Regions from separate parts of the Paenibacillus sp. P32E genome, predicted to be linked through region 1. Evidence: riboswitches for the same ligand, from Rfam matches in the RefSeq annotation. Region 1 holds a riboswitch; each other region holds the start of a gene.
The links. Region 1 has a riboswitch for cobalamin ahead of A3848_RS00635 (S-layer homology domain-containing protein). Riboswitches for the same ligand answer to the same signal wherever they lie in the genome.
Positions count from the first base shown of each region.

Region 2: it holds a riboswitch for cobalamin, as region 1 does, so the genes downstream of both, metE (5-methyltetrahydropteroyltriglutamate--homocysteine S-methyltransferase) here and A3848_RS00635 (S-layer homology domain-containing protein) in region 1, are expected to answer to the same signal.
Region 3: it holds a riboswitch for cobalamin, as region 1 does, so the genes downstream of both, A3848_RS20585 (anaerobic ribonucleoside triphosphate reductase) here and A3848_RS00635 (S-layer homology domain-containing protein) in region 1, are expected to answer to the same signal.
Region 4: it holds a riboswitch for cobalamin, as region 1 does, so the genes downstream of both, A3848_RS09195 (energy-coupling factor ABC transporter permease) here and A3848_RS00635 (S-layer homology domain-containing protein) in region 1, are expected to answer to the same signal.

Region 1 is NZ_LVYY01000001.1:204,000-211,625, reverse strand. Features, by position in the region: gene A3848_RS00645 (energy-coupling factor transporter transmembrane component T) at 1-431, opposite strand, end outside; gene A3848_RS00640 (DUF4430 domain-containing protein) at 428-1,291, opposite strand; gene A3848_RS00635 (S-layer homology domain-containing protein) at 1,743-6,347, opposite strand; cobalamin riboswitch at 6,530-6,733, opposite strand; one part of gene A3848_RS31135 (IS5 family transposase) at 7,418-7,626, shown strand, end outside.
Region 2 is NZ_LVYY01000012.1:136,716-144,341, reverse strand. Features, by position in the region: gene A3848_RS13055 (FtsX-like permease family protein) at 1-25, shown strand, start outside; gene A3848_RS13050 (DedA family protein) at 40-663, shown strand; gene A3848_RS13045 (undecaprenyl-diphosphate phosphatase) at 819-1,679, shown strand; cobalamin riboswitch at 1,881-2,094, shown strand; gene metE (5-methyltetrahydropteroyltriglutamate--homocysteine S-methyltransferase) at 2,240-4,528, shown strand; gene A3848_RS13035 (DUF4349 domain-containing protein) at 4,965-6,113, shown strand; gene msrB (peptide-methionine (R)-S-oxide reductase MsrB) at 6,211-7,197, opposite strand; gene A3848_RS13025 (TVP38/TMEM64 family protein) at 7,318-7,626, opposite strand, start outside.
Region 3 is NZ_LVYY01000024.1:178,491-186,116, forward strand. Features, by position in the region: gene A3848_RS20575 (ribonucleoside-diphosphate reductase subunit alpha) at 1-1,428, opposite strand, end outside; gene nrdG (anaerobic ribonucleoside-triphosphate reductase activating protein) at 1,545-2,060, opposite strand; gene A3848_RS20585 (anaerobic ribonucleoside triphosphate reductase) at 2,057-4,042, opposite strand; cobalamin riboswitch at 4,353-4,584, opposite strand; gene A3848_RS20595 (MTH1187 family thiamine-binding protein) at 4,891-5,199, shown strand; gene A3848_RS20600 (sugar phosphate isomerase/epimerase family protein) at 5,237-6,013, shown strand; tRNA gene A3848_RS20605 (tRNA-Thr) at 6,146-6,217, shown strand; gene A3848_RS20610 (immunity protein YezG family protein) at 6,337-6,609, shown strand; gene A3848_RS20615 (hypothetical protein) at 6,760-7,626, shown strand, end outside.
Region 4 is NZ_LVYY01000008.1:93,636-101,261, forward strand. Features, by position in the region: gene A3848_RS09180 (energy-coupling factor ABC transporter ATP-binding protein) at 1-212, opposite strand, end outside; gene cbiQ (cobalt ECF transporter T component CbiQ) at 264-1,052, opposite strand; gene A3848_RS09190 (energy-coupling factor ABC transporter substrate-binding protein) at 1,045-1,350, opposite strand; gene A3848_RS09195 (energy-coupling factor ABC transporter permease) at 1,347-2,114, opposite strand; cobalamin riboswitch at 2,313-2,504, opposite strand; gene A3848_RS09200 (ArsR/SmtB family transcription factor) at 2,630-3,568, shown strand; gene A3848_RS09205 (DUF6171 family protein) at 3,713-3,988, opposite strand; gene A3848_RS09210 (alpha-N-arabinofuranosidase) at 4,002-5,498, opposite strand; gene A3848_RS09215 (5'-3' exonuclease) at 5,690-6,616, opposite strand; gene A3848_RS09220 (arsenate reductase family protein) at 6,662-7,027, opposite strand; gene A3848_RS09225 (RluA family pseudouridine synthase) at 7,136-7,626, opposite strand, start outside.

The DNA of each region.
Region 1 (7,626 bases):
CGCATGGTCATGAGCGTAAGCAGAGTGGTCCGGGGGGCAGCCGCAGCGAACAGATACATGAATTTATCAGTAGTAACCGTGTAATTGTAAGAGATGAACAGAATAAAGACAGCCAGTAGCACCAACATCATCATCAGCCCGTACAGCACGGCTTCCAGTGTAATCGGCTGATCCATAAAATAAAACAAGATATGCGCCCCCCTGTGTGAAAACAAGGGATTGAGCACCGCCACGGAAACCGCCATCAGCAGATAAAAGGGCAGGCCGCGCAGCAGCCCGCGTCCTTGTCCCTGCAGCACCAGGAGGAAGGTCAGTCCAGCAATCTCCGTTGCCAGGAACAGGGGATGAAACAGCAAGGCAGCGAATAATAGCAGCCCTGCATAGTAGACCAGCGCCACCGAAGGATGCATCGAACGGAAGCCGCTGCTCATTGCACTTCGGCCCCCACATCCTTGCCGAGATCCAGTGTATACAGCCACTCCACGGTATCTCCAGGCTTCAGTGTGTAGCCTCCTGCCCCCTTCCCGGGGATTTCACCGTTGACTCTGTATATCCAGCCGCTCTCCGGCCCGTGGTCAAACTCATAGAGATTATCTATTCCTTCTACATAAGCGAAGCTTTTGGCTCCCTGGTATTCCATTTGAATTTTATTCTTGCGGGTAATGCGCTTCAGCAGCTCCAGCGCACTCTCCCCGTCCTTGACTTCAACGGCGGCTGCCGCAAAAATCGTCCCGTGCTCCTCATCTCCGGTAATGGAGAACGTGACGGTGTCTTCGGCCCCGGCAGGCTTCGCCGGGGCGGCTGATGCGGCAGCAGTCGGCTTCACAGCTGCCGGGGCTTGCGCTGTGGCGGCAGGCTTCGCCGTCGCCGCCGGCTTGGTGCCTGCTGAGGGCTTCGCGCCCGCAGCAGGCTTCGCAGGCCCGGCCGGGGCTTGCGCCGTGGCCGGAGCTGCGCTGGCGGCCGCCGGCGCGGATGCAGCCGGCGCAGCAGCGCTGCCCGTAACGGGAGCTGGCTCCGTTACGGCAGCGGCGGGCGGCGGCGGGGATGCAGCCGCCCCCGTGGACGTCCCGGCGGCGGATTCCGCGCCGGACGGCACGGGGCTTGCGGCGTCCCCGGGAATAGGGGACGCCGGGTTCTGGGGCTGCGGGCTCTGCACCGCAGCCGTATTCGCGGCGGCGGGGCTTGGACCGCCGCCGGCTGTGTCTGCGCCGGATGCGCAGCCGGCGAGCAGCAGCGCTGCGGCCAGAAGCAGCAGCGGGTAAGACAGCCATTGCTGGATGGACCTCAACATGAACATGGACACCTCCGGGAAAAGGGAAAGGAACGGGGCTGCAGACTGCTCCCCCGTTCCGTTCTTTTACAATATGATTGCTGGTATAACGGCACTGTCTCCACTTCATACCTGGACAGGCCTATAAGGACTGGAAAAGCGTTATTTCGCAATATCCGCTCTTTTCTCTGACTATATGGACACAGAAGCCGTTATTATGCTACTTCATTCTGGAAATCGGTCAAAAGTCACTAGATAAGTGCATCGGAGTCCGTTTCCGTTCGCAAGGGGATCGGCTAGAGGCTGCCTTACCGTAAATTATGCGTCGGCATTATGCGTACAGCTTTGAGCATCCTGCTACTTCACAGAAACTGACTATACATCCACCTGACCGATCCGGCCATTTAACTAACTCCAGTTACTCCAATTCAAACCAAATCTGAATGGATCAACTTCACTGGAGCAAGTAACATCAAGGCAATCTTACAGCCACAACGGCCGCCATTTCTCTGGTGACCGCTGCCGCCGGGTCAAAGGTACCGCCAGATCCGGTCATATAGCCAAGCTGAGTGACGGAACGGACAGCAGATAGCGCGTAGCTGCTAATCCGGGCCTCGTCCGTAAATTTCACAGCCTGCGGGGCGGACGCAGAAGCTGTATTTTCCAGCTTGAACGCTCTGGCGATCATGACAGCCATATCCTGGCGGGAGATGATGCCGTTCGGATTAAAGGTTGTAGCCGTGATCCCATCGACAATGCCGAGCTGTTTGGCTCTCAGCACTATTCCATAATACCATGCGCCAGTCTTGACGTCGCTGAATACCGGTGCACTGCTTGCTGAAGAAGGCTCATTGTGGGTCAGTCTGAGCAGCAGAGCCGCAAATTCCGCACGGGTAATCTTCTGCTTCGGCGCAAAGATCAGGCTGTTTCCGCTGACCCCTTCCATCAGCTTCCGGGTGTAAGCCTGATGCACGGAATCCAGCGCCCAGGCCGAAATCAGGTCCTCATCGGTGAATACCGCTCCCCCGGTCACACCGGAAGGAGAAATGCTGAACAGCTTCGACTCACCGTTCAGATAACGGCTATACGCTGTCAGCGCCAGCAGTGCCTGCTCGGTAGCTACGCTGTTCGCGGGTTGTCCCAGTGTATGCGCATAACCGCCGTCCGCTTGCCGGAAGGAAGCCAGATGGCTAAGCAATCCGCCTTTGGCTTTGACAAACCGGGAGTCATTCGGGCCAATGCCCGCAGCACTCAGGGCAATAATCACCTGCGCTGTACTCTCACTGTTCGCTTCACCAGCCTGTTTGTAGCCGCCGTCTTCCTGCTGCTGCTGTGACAGCCAGGCAATGGCCTTGTCTATTGCCGCCGCAACAGCAGCCTGGTCAGCATGAGCAGCAAGTGCGGTAACCGCCATTGCGGTAATATCCGGATCTGCTGTTCCGCCTGCAGTGAGCGGGAAGCCGCCGTCCTTATCCTGAGCTTCGAGCAGGGCTTGAGTCAGGCGTTCTTTGGTCCACTTGGCACTAGAAGGCACCGTATAGGAGCCGCTATCCAGGGCAATCAGGGCAAAGATCAGACCATTGTTTCCCTGGCTGGTCAACTTGTCATTGTTGTAGATTTTCTCAATCAGGTTATAGCCGCCGAACGTCTGCGGATCTGCACCCGCAGCAGCCACAGCCAAAACTAGACGCTCATAGTCTGTAACCTTGCGGAGCTGCCCCTGACTGTCCGACAGCTGCTCCTTCACACCTGCCAGATAAGCAGCAGGTACCGCATGACCTGAACGGGCAAGCCCAACAGCTTGCCAGTCACTAAGCTCTTCCGTTGCTGTTATGCCCTTTGCTGTAGCAGCAATGTCACTTTTCAGCTGCTCTGGCTTAGGCTCCCACTTGCTGCGGTCAACCACTGCGTAATCGGTGAAGTGGCTAACCTTTCCGGTGAGAACCCCCGTCTTGGCATCCAATACAGACGGAACCGGAATCCAGCGGCCTGTGGCCGGATCGAGCCAGGCCAAGGCCAGATTGGCTGGATTAAGGACGGTGACAGGCACCGTAATGGACAAGTCGACCGGCTTCACAAATTTGGTACCATCCGGGGAGAAGGTGTACAGCCCCGATACCAGCTCCTTGCGGGACGAGCTGTTCTCCCGCACGCTGATCTTCACGGTTCCGGTAACCGCACCGGCCGGAATCAGCAGTTGCACTTCACCGCCGCTGTCCTTTAAGGCTGCACCCGCACCAGGGGTAACTTCCTGCTCGAAGGCAGCAGAGTTTGCCGTGAATTTCCCGCTCAGTGCCGCCGCTTCTGACGCCGTCATTCTCGCGTTCAGGTTCGTAACGGCTGTTGTCTGCCCCACCTGATTCAGCGGAAGAGTGTTGTCAGTGGTGATGTCCACGGTTCCCTTACTCCCCGGGAGACCGCCTGCGCCTGGAGAAGTGATTTCATAATCTGTCGTGTAGGACCAGACAAGCATATCTCCATTACTCAATTTATAATCAGCCGCACTAAATCCGGGGTCCTTACCATTTACGTAATAGAGCCATCCGCTTTTGGGTCCCCGGTCAAATTCTTTGAGACCGTCGATAGACACCACATACAGGCTTCCGCCGGAGGTGGTGGCCTCTACTTTGCCCCCTAATTGACGTTTCAGCAGGCTGTATGCCGTTTCCCCCGGATTCAAGACCACCTGCGTGCTGGGCAGAATCGTTCCTTTGGCACTGTCTCCGATAACCGAGATCGTTGCCGATGCCGGCTGAGGCACAACTGCCGGATCTGCAACGGTCAGCTTTTGCGTATAGCGGGCAATTTTCGGCGTGCTGTCGGCAACATAGCCGGTTACAGCAAGCGTGTACGCACCCGCAGGCAGACCTTTGTCAAAGGCAGCTATACCTTTGTCATTAGTAGTTACTGCTGTGCCGCCAATCTTGACCTGTACACCCGCTGCCGGCGTTACCACCGGGTCAGAGGTAAAGGTGGTATTATTCCAGACCCACTGCTTCTGCGCTACCGCAACGGTGAACTTTTCACCCGGCTTAGGTTGCGCTGGACTGACCTGTACCGTATTCACCACCTGGGTATCCGCACCGGCATAATACACCAGCACCCGGTCGGATGCCTCCAGTACGTAATCCCCCATCCCGACAGACGGGTAGATCCATTCGCCGCCCCGCTGCACCGCAAAGCTCCAATAGCCCTTATACGTGCCGCTCTCTATTCCGTTAATCGCCGAGACATAGCTGCCAAAAGATGATTCTGTAATCTTCAGCGGAATATTCCCAGACTCAGCGAGTTTCTTCAGCGCTTCCAGTGCATTATACGCCTCCAGCGTACCGTCGATGACCGGTCCCTGTGGACCTTCAACCGACAGATAAGCCGCTACATTCTTCGGAGCAATCTTCAAAGGCTGCGTATATTTCGCAACTGCCGGGGCCTTCCCCGGCGCGTAACCGGTCACAGCAAGCGTATAATTACCTGCTGGAATTCCTCCGGTAAAAGCTGCAATGCCTTTTGCATCTGTTGTGACCGTATGATCCCCAATCGTCACCTGTACCCCGGCAGCGCTTGAGGTTACCGGACTGGAAGTGGCTGTGAAATTATTCCATACCCATGTTTTTTGGGTGACCGTGACGGTAAAAGTTTCACCCTCTCTGGGCTGCGCCTTGGAAAGGGCTACTTGATCTACAAGCTGTGTATCGCTGCCAGCATAATATACCAGCAGCTTGTCCGACTCCTTCAGCTTGAAGTCTTTCATGCCTACATCGACGCTTGCCCATTCACCGCCGCGCGAAACGGCATACATCCAGCCATCATACCCGCCATAGGTCCCGGCAGAGATGTTGCCGATACCCGTAACATAGTTACCTGAAGGATTCGTAACCGGCAGGCCATTTGCCGCAGCTACTTTGTCCAGCGCCTCGAGTACATTTCCCGCATACGTGCTGCCCTGGCCCAGTGTCTTCTCAGGACCTTCGATCGTGAGCGGTACATAGACTAACGGATTTTGCGGTGCCGGCTTGGAAAAGTCATACAGTTTGCCGTTCGTTCCACCGCTGAACAAGCTGTAGGCCACCAGCGCCTGGAGTCCCTGCTCCGTGGCCAGCACATTGGCGCTACCGCCTTGATTATGGGCAAAGGCACCATTCTCCAGCCGGAAGCTCAGAAGCCTGCTGATTAGATCCGCTTCGTTCTTGGTGAACTCGTCACTGGTGGGGTCTATGCCATAAGAAGACAGGGCAATGATGGCCTGGGCCACACTTTCGCTGCTGTCCCCGTAACCGCCGCTGGCATCCTGTTTGGCGGCCAGCCAGGCTACAGCTTTTTGTCCGGCTGTCGTAACAGCCGCTTCATTCTTATGAACAGAAAGGGCAGTCAGGACGATGGCCGTCATATCCGGATCGCTCGCTCCCGGGAACAGAGCGAAGCCGCCGTCACTGTTTTGCTTGGATAGAATTTCGCTTAACAATGATGTCTGGTTCCATTTGGCATCGCCGGGAAGCGTATAACTGCCGGAATCCAGTGCGAGCAGTGCATATACCGGAGCATTCAGCGACTGGCCGCTAATTTTGTCACTGTTGTAAATGCGCTCCAGCAGATTGTACCCTGCCCCCGAACCACTTCCGGCAAAGTTCGCCGGATCCCCGCCGGTCGCCCGCACAGCAAGCACAATCCGCGCATAATCCGTAACATTCGGGAAAATGCCTCCCGCAGCCTGCACCTTCTGTGCAAGCGATTGGGCATAGCTCTCCGGCACCCGGTAGCCCGCCTGGGCCAGGCCGATCGCCTGCCACTCCGAAGTCACACCGCCGCTGATAATATATTCAGCAGCTGTATACGTTGCCTGCGAGACCGATACCTGTCCCCCGGGAACTGCTGCAGTTAGTGCCGCTGCTGCTTCTCCGTCCGCAGCATGGTCAGCCGCATACACAGCGTCTGCAACACTATTCGTTACCTTGTTAGCGGATGCTCCTGCCGCAGCAAAAGCCTGTCCCGCCGGAACCACAGCGGTACCTGTAATCGAAATAAGCAGTAATAAGACCAGACCAAGTACAAAAGACTTGGCAGAATACAATGGTTTCATCGTCAACCTCTTTCCTTTTTAATGAAATGGATTGTAGTGCACAGCAGGGGATGACCCTAACGACATAAAGACCGCCCTTGTTCAGGGCGGCCCGGAAGAATACAAAGTGAAGGCTACGGCGCTCCTAAGCTCCGGACTCCATCCATCTGCATATGTTCCGCATTCTTACCCCACGAAGAATAGAAACGTTCACGAAAAAGGCAGGTCTCCTGGCTTATGCCTCATTGCTGCTCTTGGCCTTCCCATCCTTCTACCGGACAGTGGCCGCTCTAAGAGCCGCTCCGCATTTACAGTGGCGGGACCGCGCCGGATTTGCACCGTGCTTCCCTTTTAAGCCGATTCTGATTCTGTGAAGCAGAACCGGCACCTTCTTCATAACCTATTAAATTTTAATATCCATAATCATATCCAGTATTCCCTTGTATGTCTATAGACAAGCTGTTTCATAGTGGACGCAGGTAGCCCAGCAAACTTGCAGAAGGATTTAGTATGTTTCTAACTTTTGCAATTATGGTTAGTTTCATTGTACGTCATTTGTTAATGCCTCGCCTGTAGAAATGGTAAAAACACATGTCACTAAAGCCAAGTGGTCGGGATTTTTTAAGGGGGATTCTATGCCAAAACTACACGATCAGAATTTGACATCTTCTACTTATATTAATATTGATTTTATATACCACATCAAACAAGTTAACCGCTCCATCGTTATAGCTAAGTAAATGAAAATCCGATAGAAATAATTTCTTATACTTCATAATTGAGAAAAAGACTGATACAGGATTACCTCTATCAGTCTTTTCTGTTTAACATTGTATTCAACTAATTATTCTTCTGCTTTGCAACTTGCATACCACCGATGATAAACATGAGAATCCCAATTACTGCTAGAATAATCCGAACTAAAAATGGACTCAATGAAAACACAGCTTCACCCTGCCAGACCACTCCGAACAACCTTTCATCCAGCCCCACAATCGCCAATAATGGCTTAAGAAACAAACACAGCACTAGGATGTGTCTGAAAACTAAATAACATGGTAAGATTTGAGAAAACGAATGGGGCGTCAAGCATGATTCAAAGACGGTACGAAATAAGCGATGAACAGTGGGAACAAATTAAGGACATGTTTCCACCCTACAAAACAGGGCGTCCGTCAAAATTAAGTGAAAGAACCATGTTTAATGCTTTTTTATGGATCGCTCGAAGTGGTGCTGCCTGGCGCGATCTACCGGAGGAACGCTATGGTTCATGGAAAACGGTCTACAGTCGCTTCTGCAA
Region 2 (7,626 bases), on a different contig from region 1:
CAACCTCAAGAAAAATCTCATCTAGACGGAGGGAACCGAATGAAAACCTGGATTACAGATATTATGGAGCAGTTCGGATATGCCGGTATTTTTCTGATGCTGGCGCTGGAAAATGTCTTTCCCCCCATTCCTTCAGAGGTCATCCTGCCCTTTGGCGGGTTTATGACTACAACCTCCGGACTCACAATACCGGGTGTGCTTATTGCCTCTACGGCGGGTTCTTTGCTGGGTGCAGCCATTCTGTATTGGATCGGCCGGATGCTGGATGTCAGCCGAATGGAGCGGATTGTGGACCGCTACGGCAAATGGATACGGATTAAGAAAAGTGATATCCGCAAAGCGGATGCCTGGTTTGATAAATACGGCTACTGGACGGTGCTGTTCTGCCGGATGGTGCCGCTGGTGCGCAGTCTGATCTCGATTCCGGCAGGAATGTCGGGAATGAAGTTCGGACTTTTTATGCTGTTTACGACGATCGGTACACTGGGCTGGAATACATTGCTGATCCTGCTGGGTGCTGCGCTAGGAGAGTCCTGGGAGGACATTGGAGGGTATATAGAGGCTTATTCCAGCGTGGTCTACGCCCTGATTGCCGGAGGAATTCTCGTGCTGGGACTGTTGTATTTGCGTAAACGCCGTACCGCCGGCAAAGCCCGCGGGTAACAACACCAACAAATTCTATGCTTTGGAAGCGAGTTTTGAACGAAGCAATTTCATAGATGTGATGCTCACAAAACTAAGTTTATGCTTTCGTAGCGAGTTTTGAACGAAGTGATTTCATAGATGCGATGCTCACAAAACTTTTAGGAGGAGATTACATGGAGCTTTTGACTATAATTAAAGCAATCATCTTGGGTATTGTTGAAGGTTTGACTGAATTTGCTCCGGTGTCCTCCACAGGCCATATGATTATTGTCGATGATATGTGGCTGAAATCGCAGGAATTTCTCGGAAAATACACAGCGAATACATTCAAGGTAGTGATTCAGCTGGGCTCGATCCTGGCCGTGGTGGTGATTTTCCGCAACCGGTTCATCGATCTCCTGGGTCTGAAGCGGTTCAGCCGCAAAGAGCTGACAGCGGTGCCGGAAGGACAGCCAGCAGTGGAAACGGCGGGACGGTTGAAGCTGGCACAGGTGCTTGTGGGTCTTATCCCTGCCGGAGTGCTCGGCTTTCTGTTCGAGGATTATATTGATGAGCATTTGTTTTCGACCTCAACGGTGCTGATTGGTCTGGTCGTAGGCGCAATACTAATGATCTGTGCAGACCTGTTTGCCCCCAAAAAGATCAAAACGGAGAGTGTCGATCAAATTACATATAGGCAGGCGCTATCGGTCGGTCTGGTCCAGTGTTTCTCGCTGTGGCCGGGCTTCTCCCGTTCCGGTTCCACGATCTCCGGTGGCGTTCTGCTCGGTATGAGCCATCGTGCCGCGGCCGACTTCACCTTCATCATGGCGGTGCCGATTATGGCTGGAGCCAGCCTGATTTCACTGCTGAAGAACTGGCAGTATTTCACTCTCGATGCGCTGCCGTTCTTTATTGCCGGGTTTATCAGCGCCTTTCTGTTCGCGCTGCTGTCCATGCGTTTCTTCCTGAAGCTGATCAACCGCATTAAGCTTCTGCCGTTTGCGATCTATCGGATTGTTCTTGCTGTAGTGGTATATCTGGTATGGTTCTAGAATAGAAAAAATAATGCAGGCGGTGCCTTCCTTGGAGGGTATCGCCTTTTTGTCATGAGCACTGATCAAGATTCAGATGCCAAATCGGGCAAAAAGCTGCTTTGCTATAGCGAATGTGTATAGCTGAAATCGCCGGAATCTGTTGCGGATGGCAAAAAAGGTACAGTATGATGGCATCAGATTTAAGGATGAAGTTTTGAAAAGCGAATATAGGAGACAGGTGCCGGATGAAGCGAATGTAGCTTTTGTCCAGCTTAATAGGGAAGTTCGGCTCGAAACCGACGCGGTCCCGCCACTGTAACGGAAGAGTTCCAGCTTAATGTGTCACTGGCAGACAGGTAGATCCAGCCGGGAAGACTTGCTGAAGAATGATGACTCCGCTAGCCAGGAGACCTGCCTGACTCAGAAGCACTGCAGTACCTACGGTAGATAGGGAGGTGTTCAGACGTTATTCCATTTAGAAGATCAATGGGCGTCTTTCCCTGTGGCTTATTTTTCGGGAGAGGCGTCTTTTTATAAGGACATACAACAAATAGCGAACAGATGAGGAGCAGATTTCAATGACAACAAAATTGATCACCAGCAATCTGGGGTACCCGAGAATCGGCAAAAACCGTGAATGGAAAAAAACACTGGAGGCTTACTGGTCCGGTAAAATTGGCGAGCAGGAGTTCCGTGCTGAAATGGCGGACATTCAGCTTAAGCACCTGCAGTCGCAGCAACAGGCCGGTATTGACCTGATCCCGGTGAATGATTTCACCTTCTACGATCATGTGCTGGACACAGCCGTCATGTTCGGCATTGTGCCGCCACGTTATGATTATGACGGCGGGGCTGTCCCGCTTGATCTATATTTCGCCATGGCCCGCGGCAATGCGGCCGCCCCGGCCTGCGAGATGACCAAATGGTTCAATACGAATTACCATTATATCGTGCCGGAGATCGGCAGCCTTACACCCCGGCTGACTGAGAATAAACCGCTGGCCGCCTACCGCTTCGCCAAAGCGCAGGCGGGCATTGAAGGCAAGCCAGTTATTGTGGGACTATATACCTTCCTCAAGCTGTCCAAGGGATTTCCGGCTGCGGACATCAGCGAGGTTGCCGCCCGCTTCCTGCCGGCTTATATTCAGCTGCTGCAGGAGCTTCAGCAGGAAGGTGTAACCTGGGTGCAGATCGACGAACCAGCCATCGTTATAGGATTGAACGCGGAAGACATTGCCTTGCTGAAGACCATTTATAGCGGGATTTCCGCTGCAGTCCCCGGCTTGAATCTGATTCTACAGACTTATTTTGAAGCGGCTGAACCCTTGGAAGCATTGCTTGAATTGCCGGTACAGGCCATTGGCCTTGACTTCGTCCATGATGGCGGTGCGAATCTGGAGGCGATCGGACGACTTGGCTGGCCGGAAGATAAATGGCTGGGTGCAGGCATAATCGATGGACGCAGCATCTGGCGTGCCGACCCTGATACCAAGCTTGCACTGATTGAGAAGCTGGCTCTTCATGTGCCGCTGGACCGGCTGATTCTTCAGCCATCCTCCAGCCTGCTCCATGTACCGGTTACGGTGCAGAGCGAAGGGAAGCTGAAGCCTGCTGTGAAGCAGGCGCTGGCCTTCGCTGACGAAAAGCTGACAGAGCTTCGGCTGCTCGCCGCAGCCGCAGGCGGTGACAACGGAACGGCCGAGGCGGAGCTTGCGGGGAGCCGGGAAGCGCTGGCTGTCTTCCGCGCACTTCCTGAACGCGGCCGCCGGGATGTGGCGGAGCAGGTCCGCCGTCTGGACGAACTTCCGGACAGCCGGAGCCTGCCGTTCGCAGAGCGTGTGAAGCTGCAGCAGGATAAATGGCGTTTGCCCCTGCTGCCGACTACAACTATCGGCAGCTTCCCGCAGACGGCTGAGGTCCGCCAGGCGCGTCTCAAATGGCGCAAAGGGGTGTGGAATGAGGAGCGCTATGATATGTTCGTCCGCCGTCAAATCGCCGAGGCGATTACACTTCAGGAGGAGCTTGGTCTGGATGTGCTGGTACATGGTGAATTTGAGCGGACGGATATGGTCGAGTTCTTCGGCGAGAAGCTGGGGGGCTATCTGTTCACCCAGAATGGCTGGGTGCAATCCTATGGCTCGCGCTGCGTGAAGCCTCCGGTGATTTACGCGGATGTCGCTTTTATCCAGCCAATGACCGTCAAAGAAAGCGTCTATGCCCAGTCCTTGACAAAGCTGCCGGTAAAAGGCATGCTGACCGGACCGGTAACCATCCTGAACTGGTCCTTCGTACGCGATGATCTCAGCCGCGAAGAGGTAGCGAAGCAAATTGCCCTTGCTCTCCGTCACGAGGTTCAAGCGCTGGAGGATGCCGGAATCGAGATGATTCAGGTGGATGAGCCGGCCATCCGCGAAGGGCTGCCGCTGAAGGCGGAAGACCATGAGAATTATTTGAATTGGGCTGTACGGTCCTTCCGGGTGGCCACAACCCATGTGAAGGATACCACGCAGGTTCATACGCATATGTGCTACAGCGAATTTAACGACATGATCGGGGCGATCTCGGCTATGGATGCGGATGTGATCTCCATTGAGACTTCCCGCAGCCATGGGGAGCTGATTTCGGCTTTTGAAGATCATGATTATGATAAAGGCATTGGACTGGGTGTCTATGATATCCATAGTCCCCGTGTTCCGGAAGTAGAGGAGATGACGCAGAATATTGAGCGCGCACTGCGTGTACTGGATGCCGGACAATTCTGGATTAATCCAGACTGCGGGCTGAAGACACGCGGCTGGGAAGAGACGGTGGCGGCACTTCGCAACATGGTCCTGGCCGCAGGTAATGTGCGGAAGAAAAACGCTTGATAATCATTCTCAATCTTGCTAGAATGAGAAAAAGAATAGAAGGAACCTGGACCAGGCTTCCTTCTTATCCTTGAATGGTACGTCTTTTTGCAGGAGGGTTTCACCTCCCCTTGCTGGAATCGACGCCATCTATACAGCAACTGATCTGAACGGCAAGGTGGAGCTTGTCCGAGCAGAACCTAACCCGTATTCCTTGTGAATATAGGGTTTTTGGTGTTTTTTCTTTTCGCGAATCTTATATCCCCAAATAACGAAAGCACCTTTAGATGGGCAAATCAGCCACTGGATTGGAAAATCTACCGAATTCCTGCAACCTTCCAGCTTTTGGAACGTCAAAGACTTTAACGCGAAAGATGCCTACAGACAAAAAGCTCTTCGCTGGCAGCAATCTGTACAAAAGAAGCGGAAATTCCACTACACTTTTGGAGGAATGGGCATGCAAAAAAGGGGTCTGCATTATCTGTATTATGTATTGGGACTAATAGTGTTTGCTATCGTTTTGGCAGGGTGCGGGGCTGGAAGCAATAATGATTCTGCAAGCCGGTCGGAGATGAAGGCAGACAATTCCAGCACGGCAGAAGGCTTCGACGGCGCAGCAGACCAGAACACTTCAGCGAATGCTGCGCCGAAGGATCAAGCAGTGTCGGCTGCAGCTGAAGCTCCTGCGGCTGAGGGAGACAAGGCTGGCGGAGGAAGCTCAGCGGTAAGCAACACGGATGCAGCGCGTGCAGCTGAAGGAACGGCCGGTTTTACGGGAAATGACGTTGTGGCAGGATTGAACAAAAAGCTGATCTATCACGCCAGCCTAACGATGGAAGTGACGGACTATGCTAAGGCGCAGACAGAAGTACGCAATATGGTGACGCTCGCAGAAGGTTATATTGTTGAATTTTCGGAGAATACCTCCGAATATGAGCATGGCGGAGCCTTTATTCTGAAGGTGCCTGCTTCGGGATTTTCTTCCTTTCTGGACCATTTGGAAAAGATCAAAAACGTGAAGCTTCAGCATAAAATCCAGGGTCAGGACGTTTCAGAGGAATATGTGGATCTGGGGTCGCGCCTCAAGGCCAAGCAGTTAATGGAGGGCCAATATATCGAGTTTATGAAAAAGGCAACCAAATCCGCCGACCTCGTGGCGTTCGCCAACCAGCTTGGTGCCATTCAGGAGGAAATAGAGACGATCAAGGGCAGAATGCGATATATTGACCAGAATGTATCTTTTTCTACGGTTGAGCTTCGACTGTACCAGACTGAAGAGAGCGTGGATATTGCCAAGACCAAAGAACAAGGGCCGTTAATGGACCGGGCTTCGGATGCGCTTCAGAGCAGTCTGCATGCACTGTCCGTGATGTTTCAATGGCTCTTTATATTCCTGGCTGCTGCGCTTCCGGTATTGATTGTAGCTGCTGTTGTTGTGGTGATTGTGCTCTGGGTCCGCAAAAGAAACAAGTCACGGGATCATGGGACGGTAATGCGTATCCGTCAGGTGAGCCGGGAGCAGAACCAGCCGCTGCAGGAACAGACCACCGGGAATCCGGCGCCTGTTCCTGATGCTGATGAGCGGGACGAAAAAAAACCGGAATAATATGATTTTACTGATGAAAAAAGCCTCCAACACCGCTGCTTGCGGGTTGGAGGCTTTGTGACGCGGATGTGCGACTGAGCGGAATAACCGCTGTTAGTTAAGCATGCTGGAACAGTACGCGGTATTCGCTGTAGCCTTCCTTTTCCAAATCCTCTTTCGGAACAAAGCGGAGTGCTGCCGAGTTAATGCAGTAGCGCAGGCCGTTTGGACCGGGACCATCGTTAAATACATGTCCAAGATGAGAATCGGCCGCTTTGCTGCGGACCTCAGTGCGGACCATCAGATGGCTGAGATCCGTCTTCTCCTTGACCGAATAGTCGCGGATCGGACGGGTGAAGCTGGGCCAGCCGCAGCCGGAGTCGAATTTATCGCTGGAGCTGAACAGCGGCTCACCGGATACGATATCGACATAGATGCCATCCCCGTGATGATCCCAGAACTCATTGCGGAAAGGGGATTCGGTTGCATTGTTCTGAGTAACTTCATATTGCAGCGGCGTCAGACGTTCCTTGAGGCTCTGCTTCTCCTCCTTGTGCTTCCAGTGGTCCTCGATAAAAGCATCCCGCCCGGAGCCTTTGCGGTAACGTTTATAGTGACCGGGATTCTTGTGGTGATACCCCTGATGGTACTCTTCTGCACGGTAAAAGGGTTTGGCCGGAAGGATCGGCGTCACGATAGGGGCGGAGAAACGTCCGCTGGCCTGCAAGTCCGCCTTGGAGGCTTCAGCCTGCTCCCGCTGCTCTTCGGAGTGGGTGAAAATGGCAGTCCCGTATGAAGTGCCGCGGTCATAGAACTGCCCTCCGGCATCGGTAGGGTCAATCTGCTGCCAGAACAGCTCCAGAAGCTTGGTGTATGGGAAAATATCAGGTTGAAAGGTGATCTGCACCGCTTCCACATGTCCTGTGGTTTCCGAGCAAACCTCTTCATAAGTCGGGTTAACGGTATGTCCGCCCGTATACCCGGATATAATCTCAACGATTCCTGGAAGTTCTTCAAATGGTGATACCATACACCAGAAACAGCCCCCGGCAAACGTGGCCTTTTCTGTTTTGCTGCTTATATTGTCAGATTGAACATCACTCATGAATATCCCTCCATTCATAGATTGCAATTAAATAGATCACAATGTAATTATAAAACAAAAAAGCGCCGCCTGCCAGTTAGCGGCGTTTTGTGCAAAAATAAGAATTCATGCTTACTTGCATCAATCTTTCTTGGAGCTGAAGGATCGTGGACGTAGCGATAATATGGCCAGAGCCAGTACTGCCACATATACCAGGATAGCCATCCACGCGCTTCGCGGATGCTGGAACAGCTGGCCGCCGAGAAAGGCATATAACGCAATCGCAGGAATTTTGCCCAGTCCGGATGCCGCAAGATAACTCCAAAAGGGCAACCCGGCGGCGCCTGCATAGATATTCACTCCCATCTGCGGAACGACCGGTGCAAGCCGGGCTAGCACTACCGCTGCAAATGGCCTCCGCTGCACGGCAGATGTGAATTTATCCAGCGC
Region 3 (7,626 bases), on a different contig from region 1:
TTCTTCACTCTCGATAACGGTTGCCGATTGATTCTGCATGATTTCCGTGCACAGGTTGGAGGAGAAGACCATCCCCTGGTGCCGGTTGGGATTGGAGCGGTTCACCGTATCGCGGTAGAACATATACGGGGTGCCGGTTTCCAGCTGCGATTTCATAATCCGCTTCATGATGTCGATGGCCGGAACCGTGATGCGGGACAGCTCCAGATTGGCAGTGGCTTCGGCATACTTTTCACGGAAAGCACCTTGTCCAAGCTTCTCGTCATAGAAATCCTCGAGGCCCAGCGCGCGACCGCGGCCATCCTTCCAGCCCATCACCTTCTTCACTTCATGCGGGCAGAAGAGGTTCCAGTGGCCTCGTGCTTCGACAGCCTCCATGAACAGGTCCGGCAGGCAGACGCCATGGAACACATCATGCGCACGCATCCGCTCATCACCGTTGTTCAGCTTCAGGTCGAGGAAGGCAAGAATATCTTTATGGAAAACATCAAGGTAGACGGCGACGGCACCTTTGCGTGTGCCAAGCTGGTCTACGCTGACTGCAGTATTGTTCAGCTGGCGGATCCATGGAATGACACCGGAGCTGGTGTTCTTGTGGCCGCGGATATCGGACCCGCGGGCCCGCACCTTGCCGAGGTAGACGCCGATGCCTCCGCCCATTTTACTTAGGCGGGCCACATCGGTATTGGAGTCGAAAATGCCTTCGAGCGAGTCGTCCACGGTGTCGATGAAGCAGCTGGAGAGCTGTCCGGCGACCTTTTTACCCGCATTGGACATGGTAGGTGTGGCAGCGGTCATGTAAATGTTGCTCATGGCCCAGTAGGCTTCTTTGACCAGATCCAGCCGTTTCTCTACCGGCTCTGTGTGCATGAGGAACATTGCGATAATCATATAACGCTCCTGTGGAAGCTCCATTACGCGGCCGTCAAAGTCATGCGCCAGATAACGGTCCGACAGGGTCAGCAGGCCGATGTAATCGAACAGCAGGTCGCGCGTGTAATCGATGCAGCTGCCCAGTTCCTCAATCTGCTCCTTGGTGTAGTGGGACAGCAGTTCTTCACGGTAGATGCCCTTCTTCACGAGATCGGTAATCAGCGGGTACAGCTCGCCGTAAGGCTCTTCCGGGTATGCTTTGTAGCGGCGGTTGACGGCAGCTTTTTTGTACAGGGAGGTTAGCAGTGAACGCGCAGCAGCGAACTTCCAGTCCGGCTCCTCTTTGGTAACCAGTTCAAGGGCACTCATCGTAAAAGCATTGCTGATCTCTTCTCCGCTGACCTCATCACGGCGCAGCTTGGACTGCACTCCGCGGATCAGAGTTTCCTTGCTTAATTGATCCAGGCCGTTCAGGATACGGTCGGCGTACACGGAAATGCGGATTTCATCAAAAGCCAGTTGGCGGTTATCGGGTTTCACTACGAGCTGTGGCATAAGTTTAACCATCCTTTCATTTTTGGGTTTAATTTTCAATATCACAAATTGAAGTATATAAGCGCAGAGAGCGGCCCGCCCCGAGGCTTGGCCTGCTCTTTGAAAGTTAACTGAATTTATAAGGCAGCCGGCTCCCAATGTACGATTTCCGTACCGGCGAGACTGGCCTGAATATCAATAATGCGCTGGTTGCTGCTTCCCCGGTAGGGAAGGGTAGTGTCTTTGAGTTCTTCCACAAAACGTCCGTCGATCACGACCTGGCACGAGGCCAGCAGGTTCCATTCGGGTGAGCCGGGTGTCGCTGTAAGCTCTTCATAGGTATAGCCGGTGTAAATCCAGACGGGATACTCCGGCAGCACGCTGCGCAGCTCCAGAATGAAGCCCGCAGCCTCCTCTGCCGAGAAAAAAGGGTCGCCGCCTGCCAGTGTCAGTCCGTCCAGCAGCGGATTCGCGGCTATTTCGGCAATGATCTCCCGTTGGCGCTCCCGTGTGAACGGCTCGCCGAAATTGAAGTTCCAGGTCTTGGGATTGAAGCAGCCCGGGCAGCGGTGACGGCAGCCGCTGAGGAAAAGGACGGCCCGCATGCCTTCTCCTTCATTGATCGATTCCGGGTAGTAGCCGCATATGTTCATAGGTGCTTAACGCGGTCCCTTACTTCGGCTTGCTTGGCGGCATTGAAGCGGGTCTGATAGTCGCCGGTCAGGTAGCCGGTTACCCGGCGCAGACGGCGGATATGCACATCGTTCTCATGCGCGTCGCAGGAAGGGCAATTGGTGCCAATCACGCCTTCGTAGCCGCAGTTTGAGCAGCGGTCCACCGGATGGTTGATGCTGAAATAGCTGACTTGCTGTTCCAGCGCGTAACGGATAATCTTGACAAAAGCTGCCGGGTTGCTGCGAGCATTACCATTCAGCTCCACATAAGAGATTGCACCCGCATTGCAGTATTCATGGAACGGTGCTTCCAGGCTGATTTTCTGCGCAGCGCTCAGCTCATGGTAGACCGGGATGTGGAAAGAGTTCGTATAGTATTCGCGGTCGGTGATGCCCGGAATGGAGCCCAGTACTTTACGGTCCACCTTGGTGAACTTGCCGGACAGCCCTTCAGCAGGTGTGGCGAACAGGGTGATGTTGAGGTTCAGTTCCTCGCTCTTACGGTCGCAGTATTCCCGCATGTGGCGGACAATAGCGAGCGCCTTGGCATGGATCTCCATGTCCTCGCCGTGATGCTTACCGTACATGGCCTTCATGCACTCGGCCATGCCGATGAAGCCAATCGACAGACTGCCGTGCTTCAGCAGTTCGCCAACCGAATCCTCGGGAGCCAGGTCCTGGCCGCCTTCCCAGACGCCTTCGCGCATCATGAAGTCAGAGGCTTTAGCCTTCTGGGAAGCCTGGATGCGGAAGCGGTGGAGCAGCCCATCCAGAGCGATGTCCATGTAATGGTTCAAATCGTCATAGAAGCCTTTCTCGTCGGCGGCAAGCCGGCGTCCTGTGGCAGTTCCGTAAGCCAGTCCCAACCGCACGAGATTGAGCGTATTGAAGGACAGGTTGCCTTTGCCGGAGCAGTGGTTGCGTCCGAAACGGTCGCCCAGCACCCGAGTGCGGCAGCCCATGGTTGCAAATTCAGTATCCGGGTCGGCCGGATCATAATATTGCATGTTGAGCGGCGCATCCAGATTGGCGAAGTTCGGGTACAGTCTGCGGGCAGAGCATTCGGCAGCTTTGAGGAACAAGTGATAGTTCGGATCGCCCTGCTGCTGGTTCACGCCCTGCTTGCATTTGAAGATCTGGATCGGAAATACCGGCGTTTCGCCGCTGCCGAGTCCGTTCATCGTTGCGGTCAGCAGCGAGCTGATCACGAGCTGGCCTTCCGGCGAGGTGCATGTGCCGTAGTTGATGCTGGTAAAAGGAATCTGGCCGCCCGAGCGGCTGGACATCGTATTCAGGTTATGTATCATGCTCTCTGCTGCCTGCAGCGTTTCGCTCTCTGTTTCTTTTAATGCAAAGCGGAAGGCCCGCGGATACAGCTCTGCCAGATCGCTGCGGCTCATAGTGACTTCGCCAAGATGCTCACCGGCTTGTCCTTCTTCGAAATATTCGAGTCCCTTGCGGAACAGCTTGGCAAAGGACTTGGTCACATAAGGGGCCAGGTCATAATCCAGCTTGTTGGCGGATACGCCGCCGTATTGGGCATTTTGCTGAGACTGGAAAATAATTGCTACGAGCGACATTGCAGTCATGATCGAGTTGGGAGGACGCACGCTGCCGTTGCCGGTGTTGAAGCCTTCGCGGAGAAGCCGTTCAAACGGGATGAAGATGCAGTTGGTGGTTCCGATCGCGTATTGGTCCAGATCATGGACATACACTACGTTATCAAGGGTAGCCTGTACCAGTTGCGGCGGCATTGTGAAGTTGCGGGCATACCACTTGGAATACTCACTGCCGAACTTGCTCATTTTGCCGGAGAAGCTCTCTCCGTTCAAATTGGCATTCTCGCGCAGCAGATCCAAATCCCGGCTGTCGATAATATCGCGCCCCAAATGGATGACTTCCTCTAATAGATCCTCCTGTGCAGCTTGTCCACCGTTGTACCGTTTCTCCAGCAGCGTCATTGTATAGCCCTCTCCTCTCGGTATATAAAAAACGTTCTAATTGTAATAAGACACCCCTTAACTCAGTAAAAAGAGCATCTTCCGCCGAGGACGGCGGAAAATGCCCGGATGCGTAACGCAAATAACCGAAACCGGATATTTACGGATGGTCTCCATGGAAAGAAGCTTTCCCGCAGAAGCCGATACCTGAGCGCGATAAGGCTTATCGCATTCAGGTATCGGCAGCCTTTGCTTCCCATCCTGGGGGAAGGCTAAATCTGCTTGTGCAGGCCGCATGCGGACACCTCTCCTGTTCCTCGCAGGCGTAAATGATGGTGCCCGGAAACAGGCAGGTCTCCTGGCTTCCGGTGAATCTTGGAGGCACCTTCCCAAGGGGGAATACCCTCAGTGGCGTGAGCCTCCAGATACTGTTCCGCAGGGGCTTGTGGAAGCCTGCGGAACATCCGGTTACAGTGGCGGGACCACAGCGGATTTGCACCGCGCTTCCCTATTAAGCTTCAACTCTCTTGAGAGAGTAAAGCACCTGTTTCCACTATATTTTGTTGTCGTTAGATAAAAATAACCCAATATCTTGTGTTTGTAAACATTTTTTTGCGAGCCCGCGCTGGGGGCGGATTCAGCCGATTTACTCACAGATGATCCACAGCCCATCCACAGATATCCCGGCATTCGTCCACAGTTCGTCCACAGGTAATCCACAACTTGTGTGTAAATTTTTCCGATTCTAGTTCATAAATTGTCCCCATATTAGGGGTGATTTGTGGGGGGAGGCGGGAGTTGCTACAATAGAGGGAACTGGAGACTTATATACCGGATTTTTTTATATTTTATAGTAGGAGGGGTTTCGAATGGCTATTGGCGAAGTAACCGTAATTCCGATCGGAACAGGCAGCACCAGCCTCAGCAGCTATGTTGCGGATATGCAGCGCGTGCTGGAGACAGTGGAAGGTATAACTTACGAGCTGACATCCATGGGCACAATTATCGAGGGACCGCTGGCGCGGATTCTGGCGGCCGTCGAAGCATTGCACGAGTCCCCTTTTACTGCCGGAGCGCAAAGGGTGTCCACCTCACTCAAGATTGATGACCGGCGCGACAAGCCCTCCACAAGCCGCAGCAAGCTGGAATCGGTGGAGCGCAAGCTGCAGGCGGAATAGTTCTGAATAATTACAGCAGACAAGGAGCGTGTCCTCTATGGCGGCAATGAATCAGCAGGTCGGGATACAGATGTATACACTACGGGATATGGCCGAAAAGGATTTTCTGGGCACACTGCGCAATGTGGCGGAGATCGGATACAAGTCGGTGGAATTTGCCGGTTATTTCGGCGTATCGGCTGCCGAACTGCGCAGAACGCTGGATGAGCTGGGGCTGGCGGCTCCTTCGGCACATGTCGGACTGGATTTCAGCAGCCTGGAGAAGATGCAATCGGCGTTATCCAGAGAGATTGAATATGCCCGGGAGGTGGGGCTGGAGTATATCATCACGCCTTCGGCACCGCTTCCGCAGCATCCGGCACTGGACGATGTGCTTGCACTGGTGCCTTTCTTTGAAAAGGCCTCTGAACTTGTGCGGGCGGCGGGTCTGAAGTACGGCTATCATAACCATGACTTTGAGTTCAAGCAGCTCAACGGGCAGGCTGTGATCGACATCTGGCTGGAGCGGATTCCGGCTGGAGATATGGTGGCTGAGTTTGATTTGGGGTGGGTGCATGTAGGCGGTGCCGTACCGGCAGAATATGTATCCCGTTACGCCGGGCGCGTTCCGCTGGTCCATATCAAGGATTTTGGCGCGGGCCATGAAGAAACCGATCTTGGAAAGGGCCAGGTGGACTTCGAGAGTGTCTTCAAGGCTGCGGATGACGCCGGTATTCGGCACTATATTGTGGAGCAGGAGGTCTTTGCTTCGTCCTCTCTGGAGAGTGCAAGGCTGGCGCTGGATTACTTCCGCAGACGGGGAATGCTGGGATAACTTTGAGGGACTCGATTCCCCTACGCAGCGCGGGTCCTGTATAAATCACGGGCGCAGCACTGTGAAAGAATGGGTTGCGTTTTTCCCCAGACGGGGTATAATGTATTTTGTTTGACAGAAAAAAAGCTTTAAGCTGGTGTAGCTCAGGGGTAGAGCAACGCACTCGTAATGCGTAGGCCGGGGGTTCAATTCCCTTCACCAGCATCCTTAATAACTCAATCATGACGCGGTTTTCCGGGATTTCGGGGGGCTGCGTTTTTTTTTTTTTTTATGGTAAATCCACTACTATAACTATATATAATCAAATTGGAGTTAATACATCTGTGAAAAGTGAAGATTTATATCAACTTATAGGTAATAAACTTGTAGGGATTATCCCTGATGCGTGGGACGAAATTCATCTCTATGCTGAGATATTACCTGGTTCAAGAATAGTTTATTTCTACTTTACATCCACTACCAAAAATGAGTTGATATATAGCCATAGTATTCTACAACAGCGTACAATCTGGAAATATGAAATTCTAGGTTTACATCCTACAGATGGTTTTCACCAAAGGTATCTAGATGAGTATTTAAAACAAAAGGCCGATTAATCTCCCAGAGAGCCATAACGGTAGTACTCACTTAGGGGAGCTTCTATATTTATAATTGTGTTGCAGAAAAAATTTACTTTTCTGCAACTTTTTCTTTATTTTAGCGTCATGTAAGAGGATGTTAAATTGTGTAAATAGGAGGATTTCTCTGTGGTAAAGAGAATTTTTGTTATTTTCGCTATGACTATAGGATTAATGGTATCTGCTGATCAGTCCTATGCCCGTCCCACTGAGTTACCGCCAAGTAACGACCGTACGGATGTGGTCTATGTTAGCGAAAATGTAGTAACACTGGTTGACTATATTAATAATAAAGCAGATATAGTTGATTTACAGACAAAGATAACCACAAATATTTCGGATGGTTCAAATACGATCCTAGATGTAAAGGTTATAAAAAATCCTCAAAAAATAGTGCTGCTTCAAAAGGGGAACGGAAATAAAATTTCAAAAACAGTATTCTCTTTTAACGGAAATCTTATTAGCAAGACTGAGATCGCTCTTGAAAATGCGGGAGATAAAATCAGATGGGTAGCTCCTACAGGCACAACAAACGAACGAATAATGGTTCAATCTAATAATTCCTTTAGCCTGTATCAATACCCGTGGACTAAACCAAGTGTGAGCTACAACGCAAAGATCGTTGATATGGGATATGAAAGTGTATCAGTAATGGATTGGGAATTTGAGGGGTATCCTAATTTGGCCATTAAGTACCATGCGCAAGGTATAATGAGGGATGATTATTTCGTTAAAATGGTCAATCTTTATTCAAAGAATGAAACTTCACTCAAGGACTTTAATTCTGATTTTTTAATTAAAACTAGCGGTAATTACCTTGCAGCATTATCCTCTTATACCTATCAGGCAATACCGGGAAATGTAATCCGTCCCTCAGCCAATGACTCTCAAAAGGTATTTCGTTTAATCAATAAATCCACTACAAAGGAAACTGCTTCTATAAAAGAAGTTTTTAAACAGGATGGCGACATTTCCGGGTGGAAAACAGAATTAATT
Region 4 (7,626 bases), on a different contig from region 1:
GGCAGTCCCGCCTGCAGCAGCGTACCCTTTTGCGGCCGCAGCAGGCCTACCGCATGGAGAAATAACGTTGATTTACCGGAACCGTTATGTCCAAGCAAGGCTGTTTTACAGCCCTTTGGGACGGCCACGGTCAACCCGCGGAGTGCAGGCTCCATCGTGTCCGGATAATGAAATACAACATCTTCAAAGGCCAAACTGTAATCTATGTTCATGTGGCTCCTCTTCTCCAGGCGGCTTCACTTCATGGATCATCATCTTTCGCATCAAGCCCATAGCAGCCACAGTTGTGCAGCCACCAGGAGCGCGATTCCGGCATAGGCTTCAAAGGCAAACCTTCGCGGCACTGTGCGCTTCACATAGGGCGGTAAAAGAATCTCCCCGGTAAATCCCCGGGTTGCCAGCCCCTGCGACAGCCCATAGTACCGGTGCATGGTGTTTGCGAACAGTGAAGCTGCCATACTTGTAGCCTCCTGCAGCTTCGACCAGAAGCCCCTTTGACCGCCGCGCAGGCGCCTGGCCAGAAGCAGCCCATGGGCTGTGTCATCCAGCAGGAACAGGAAGCGGTACATAATCAGCATCAGTTCCAGCACAATCTGCGGCATCCGCAGCCGGCGGAGCACCTGCAGCAGCTCGCCAAACGGTGTCGTCAGTATAATGAACAGGCAGCAGGCCAGGCAGGCTGACACCCGGGCCAGCAGCAGCACAGCCCGCATTCCCCCTGCCGGGGTCATGTACAGAACCAGGGACATGCCTGGAATCTGCAGATGCCAAGAAGCCTCTCCGGCAGCCGGATGGCCGAACTCCACCAGCAATGCCGGCAGGCTGAGGCCGAAGAACAACAACGCTGTCCCGACAAGAAGGCCATAAGCGCGCGGGGGGATTTTGGCGTAGAGAAGACACCACCGCATCATCCAGAGTGCAATAAGCATCTGAAGCGCCGGATGCAGCACATAAGCGAGTATGAACATAACTGCCGCAAAAAGGCTCTTCCACATCGGGGACTGCTGCCTCAGGGCATTGTTGCAGGATAACGCATCCATTCTTCTAATCATTCAGCTTCTGCCGGTTCTGCTGGTTCTGCCGGTCCTGTCTTCCCCTCAAGAGACCCAGCGTATAGCCGATCACTCCTGCACCAAGGGCTGCCTGCAGCGCGAACAGCATGCTCTCCGTCTCACCCGGCAGCTCAGCCAGCGGTTTGAACCAGGGCTTGTATGTGGGATCAATCTCCGTGATTGCACTCTCGGCCGCGTCATCGGCTCCGCCGAAATCCCCGTTCACGAGCAGAAGCGGCAGGACCACCAGCAGAATCACTGCGAGCAGCATCAACAGGTTTCTCCATTTGTTCTTCACCGTTCGCCGCCTCCCCCGGCTGCACGTTTGAGCAGTGACAGCTCCTGCGGACTGTAAGCCTTCAGCCAGTTCCAGAGCAGCACGGTCAAGAGTCCTTCGCTGACTGCCAGCGGAATCTGGGTCACGGCAAATATACCGCCAAATTTAGCAAAGGAAGCCAGCACGCCGCCATCTGCCGACGGAAAAGCCACCGCAAGCTGAAAGGAAGTGACGACATAAGTCATCAGATCCGCTACCGCAGCCGCACAGAACACCGCCAGCTTTTCCCGGCCATTCAGTTTCATGATCAGCCTATAGGCCGCATAACCGGCAAAAGGTCCGGCCACCGCCATGGAGAAGGCGTTCGCGCCAAGTGTAGTAATTCCGCCGTGCGCCAGCAGCAGTGCCTGGAACAACAGCACAACCGATCCGATCACACTCATCGGCAGCGGCCCCAGCATCACAGCGCCAAGTCCCGTCCCTGTAGGATGGGAGCTGCTTCCGGTTACCGACGGCATTTTGAGGGCGGACAGCACAAATGTGAAGGCACCCGACAGACCCATCAGCAGCTTCAGCTCGGGATTGTCCCGGGTAATTCGGGTAAGCTTACGGACTCCAAGCAAAAAGAATGGCAGAAAGGCCACCCACCAGAACAACGCCCATTCTACCGGTAAAAATCCCTCCATAATGTGCATCGCTTCAGCTGTGCCCGGTTCATTCAGCAACAAATAAACGGCAAATACACAGACCAGCGCTGCAAAGCGCCAAAAACTGCGTTTATCCATTCTTAAACCTCCATCCTTAATTCTGATAAGCATGAGACATGTACATTCTTACCTTTCAAACCAAAAACTCCCGCCCTGAGGGGGTGGGAGTTATATGTACGTGTTCAGATCACAAAGAGAAGGCTGCTCCGCCGCCAAAACAAGCAGCGCACCCCCATCTGATCATCCGTTCGTACACCGCTCCTATCCGCGTAGAGTCGTGTGTGCGCAAACAAGGTAGGTCTCCTGGCTCGGGATCACAGCATGGCTTTCGTCTTCCCCGGAGCTATCACCGAGTGACCTTTTGAAAGCCGGCTCTTCCTTACAGTGGCGGGACCGCTCGGGAGTTGCACCCGATTCCCTGTTATCCCTTGATATACAATCAAAGGCACCTTGTTTCGTCGCTGATTCATCCTGTACATCATAGCGGACATCGCTCATACATGTCTGTGATAAAAGTGCAGCCGCAGGAAGCTTGTAAGAATGCCACTTGAGTAATATAATTATTAACTATAATCCTGAATCGGAGGCCTTTCATGAAACTTGATCTTACTGAAGAATCCCTGCCGGTGTACGAAGCATTATCCAGCTCTGTACGCCTGCATATGCTCCGTCTGCTCGCCGTTCAGCCCATGAATGTCAAGGAATTAGCCGGATCGGTCAAACTCAGCAGTGCGATCATGACTATGCATGTGCGTAAGCTGGAAGCCGCCGGGCTGATCCGCACCCATATGGCTCCCGGACGGAGCGGCCTGCAGAAGATCTGCACGATTGACGTGGACCATGCTGAGATTCTGTTCCCGGGCCAAGACAAAATAGAGCGTAAATGCCACCGGAAAGAGATTCCAGTCGGGCATTATTCCAATTTCCAGATCGAACCAACCTGCGGACTGGCTACCACTGAGCAAATCATCGGCAACTTTGACGATCCGCGTTATTTCTGGGATCTGGAGCGGATGAATGCCGGTATTCTCTGGTTTGGCAAGGGGTATGTCGAATATAAAATCCCCAACTTTCTACTGTCCAGCCAGCAGCCCGAGGAACTGGTTATAACGATGGAGATTGCCTCAGAAGCGCCGTCCATCAATAACAATTGGCCTTCGGACATCACCTTCACCCTGAACGGGCACAAACTTGGCTTTTGGACCAGTCCCGGCGATTACGGAGACAGACAGGGCAAATATACACCCTCCTGGTGGCCTGCACTCACCAATCAATATGGATTGCTCAAGCAGCTGAGGGTTACGCCCAAGGGCACTTTTATGGATGGTCATAAACTGTCTGAGGTTACGCTTGACCAGGTGGGCATTCGCAGCAAACAATGGACGTTCATGCTTTCAGTGGAAGAAGACGCCGAGCATATCGGGGGCCTTACCCTGTTCGGCAAAGGGTTTGGCAATTATAACGAAGACATGCTGGTTGATCTATACTATACAGATATGCCGGATAGCAGTGAGGCGGCTGGATCTGCTTAAGCCTGCTTATACGTGAGTGAACAAAAATAAGAACCCCCGAGTTCCACAGTTTACCAAACTGGTGGAATTCGGGGGTTTTGGGTTCAGTCATATTCATGCAATGCTGTATTCTAGACTGCCTGGCCTGACGACTTCTGTACGCGCCTATTCGTTAACAGGCTGCCATAGACCGCCGCCGGGAAGCGGACAACCGCGCGCTTTCAGCCGGGCCACAACCGGTATGATGCAGCCGCAGGCCGTGCAGGTTACGCCATCCTGCTGTTTGGGGCAGGTCCTGCAGATGGCGACCCGCTCCGTATATACCTGATCTGAAGCGGTGTTGCCTTCATTGAACATCGATGACGCCAGTATACGGGCGATCTGCGCTTCTGTTACTTTATAATCGTCCCGGCAGCCTTTGCAGGCAGAGGTTGTGGCCATAACAGTACTCCTTTTATGCGTTCGGTGTAATTTCCAGTACCGTTACCGACATCGCCGGCAGTTCCACAGTAAGCGTATCTCCTTCCAGCTTGAAGGCAGTGAACGGCTGCGGAGCAACCGCTTCCGGCTCACTGAACGAGTTATGGGCATCGATGGTTGCCCCGGCAAGCGTTGTACCGTTAATCTGCACCGCTTTACCGGCAAGTCCGCGCAGCTCCAGCGGAAGCACCGCTGCGGATGCATGATTCAGGTTGCACAGGCTGACATGAATGACACCTTCAGCTGTTACCGATGCCGAAGCGGATACTTCCGGAATCTCCTTACCGTCATAGCTGTAAGAACCGCTGTCCAGCGTCAGATCAAGCAGTTCGGCGTCCTGATGCACCTTGTACATATTAAATACATGATAAGTCGGAGTCAGCAGCATTTTCTCGCCTTCGGTAAGAATAACGGCCTGCAGCACGTTAATCGTCTGGGCAATATTCGCCATCCGCACACGGTCGCTGTGCTTGTGGAAAATATTCAGTGTCAATCCGGCAACCAGCGCATCGCGGATCGAGTTCTGCTGATACAGGAAGCCCGGGTTCGTGCCCGGCTCCACATCATACCAGGTACCCCATTCATCGACGATCAGGCCGACTCTTTTCTCAGGATCGTATTTGTCCATAATCACGCTGTGGCGGGATACCAATTCTTCCATGTGCAGCGCCTTTTCCAGTGTTGTGAAATATTCCGAAGTTTCAAAGCCGGTAGCCGCACCCTTATGCTCCCAAGTTGCGCCGGGAACGGTATAGTAATGCAGCGTGATGGAGTCCATAAACTTGGCAGCTTCGCGCATCAACACTTCCATCCAGTAATAATCGTCCGAATTCGGCCCGCAAGCAATCCGGTGAATCTTGTTGTCCCCGTAGTTGCGGACGTAGGTCTGGAACTGCCGGTACAGATCAGCATAAAACTCAGGACGCATATTGCCTCCGCAGCCCCAGTTTTCATTGCCTACACCAAAATACTTGACAGCCCACGCTTCCTCGCGGCCATTCTTCGTGCGCAGCTCAGCCATCGGAGATACGCCGTTAAAGGTCAGGTATTCTACCCATTCGGACATTTCCTGTACCGTTCCACTGCCTACATTACCGTTGATATAAGGCTCGCACTCCAGCATAGCGCACAGCTCCATAAACTCATGCGTTCCAAAATGGTTGTTCTCCACCGTACCGCCCCAGTGAGTGTTGATCATCCGTTTGCGGCCTTCGCGTTCCCCAATGCCATCCTTCCAGTGATATTCATCGGCAAAACATCCGCCCGGCCAGCGCAGCACCGGCACCTGGATCTCCTTAAGCGCTTTCACCACATCATTGCGGATACCCTTGGTATTCGGAATCGGTGAATCCTCTCCTACCCAGATCCCCTCATAAATACACCGTCCCAAATGCTCGGAAAAATGTCCATAAATGTTCCGGTTAATCGTTCCCTTGCGGATATCCGTGTTAAGCACTGCACGCTGAGCCATTCCAATGCCGCCTCTCTAAGATTAATGTATTTGTTAATTATTTAATAAGTATATTAAGATTATAATAGCTTTGCTTCACATTCGTCAATAACAAAAAGCGCCTCCCTGCCGCTGGCGGCACAAGAAGCGCTATGTCTACAAATTAACTATTTGGGCAGTGGTTCGTCCTGCTGAATAGATGGAATGGAGTCTTAACCCAGATCCCCCAGCTCGATCTGCACAATGCCCCGTCCATCCTGTACCGTGCCGACTAAATGCATCAGGCTGCCGAACTCCAGCTCCTGAAATTTGCGGGCCGCGTTCTCGCGCTGCAGCTCCCACAGGCATTCTGCAAGTGTACAGACTACCGGCACATCGCAGCGAATTTCGGCCAACTCGCGCGAGAGATGGAGCATATCGAGATCAGCTTCGATTTTGGCGCGCACTCCTTTGGGCAGCAGATGGAGATTCTCGATCACGCCTTCCACGGTACCGTATTCCGTCAGCAACTTCAGTGCTGTCTTCTCCCCGATGCCGCGTACGCCGGGATAATTGTCACTGGTATCGCCCATGAAGCCCTTCAGATCAATCACCTGGGCAGGCGTTAGCCCTCTTTCTTCCAGGAGCTCCGCAGGATCGTACACTTTGTAGTTGGAGCGGCCTTTTTTCATAATCACGACCTTAACGCTGTCACTGACCAGCTGCAGCATATCATGATCTCCTGTCAAAATATAGACCTCGGACTCTCCGCTGTAGCAGGACGCAAGCGTGCCGATGCAATCATCCGCTTCATAGCCCACCAGGCCGATATTCGGCACACCCAGCTCAGCTACCACCTCTTTGACCAGATCGAACTGCGGGATCAGCTCCAGCGGCGCATCAATCCGGTTCGACTTGTAGCCGTCATATTTCTCGGTGCGGAAGGTCCCTTTGCCCATATCCCAGCAGCAGACGACGTGGGAAGGCTCAAACGTGCTAACCGCATCGAAGAAATACTGCAAAAATCCGTACACCGCATTCGTCGGCATTCCAGCCTTAGTCTTGCGGATATATCCTCCATAAGCGGTCGCATAAAAAGCCCGGAACAGCAGAGCCATTCCGTCGACGATCATTACCCGGCCCTTCGTTTCTGAACTCATGTGTAACCTCTCCTTGTATCTTCTTATTTTCGGTTGTAGAAGGAATCAGGCCTTGTTCCATGCAGCAGCGTACTGCTCTTCCTTGTAGCCCACGGTAACGTTAGTGCCGTCAGTGACAATCGGACGTTTGATCAGCATGCCATTGCTGGACAGCAGTTCCAGCTGCTCCGCTTCGCCGAGACTGGGCAGCTTATCCTTCAGTCCAAGATTCTTATACACTTCTCCGCTTGTATTAAAAAACTTCTTCAGTTCCAGCCCGCTGCCCGCCACCAGCACGCGCAGTTCAGCCACAGTGGGCGGCTGCTCGGCTATATGCTGCAGCTCCAGTTCATGGCCGGCTTCCCTAAGCCATTTTACGGCACTGCGGCAGGTGCTGCATTTAGGATATTGATAGACTTTTAAGTGACTCATCAGCTGCTCCTTCGGTGTACATTGAAAATTTCAAACCTTTTCCCGTATAGCTCGCTTGAGGTGAAATCAAAGGCACTTTTACCTCTCATTTCCCCACAGAGCCGTTGGCTACTCCCCGGCCGCATCCCGCTGCAGCCTCTCCTGCAGCAGCGCCAGATCGGGTGGCAGCGGTGCTTCAAAAACCAGCTCCGTGCGCAGCACAGGATGCTGGAAGGACAGTCGAACCGCGTGCAACGCCTGGCGCAGAATGGAGGCGTCCAGCTCCATTATACGTTTCAATTGCGCGCGCTCTGCACCATCCAGCTCCACTACACGCTCCAGTTGCGCTTGCTCCTCCGCAATCTGCGCCTGAGGCACCCCGGCGGGCACTCCCGCCTTGGCGTATAGCGGGTGACGGTACATGCCGTCACCGATCAGCGGGCAGCCGATGGAGCCCATATGCACCCGGATCTGGTGGGTGCGGCCGCTCTCCAGCTTCAGCTCGACCTTGGCCGCGCCGGGGTACACCTCCTTGACCTCGTAGCGGGTCAAGGAGGGATAACCCTCCGGCGTTACGATCCGCCGGTGCGGCTCCGCCGGATCGCGGTCGATCGGGCCGT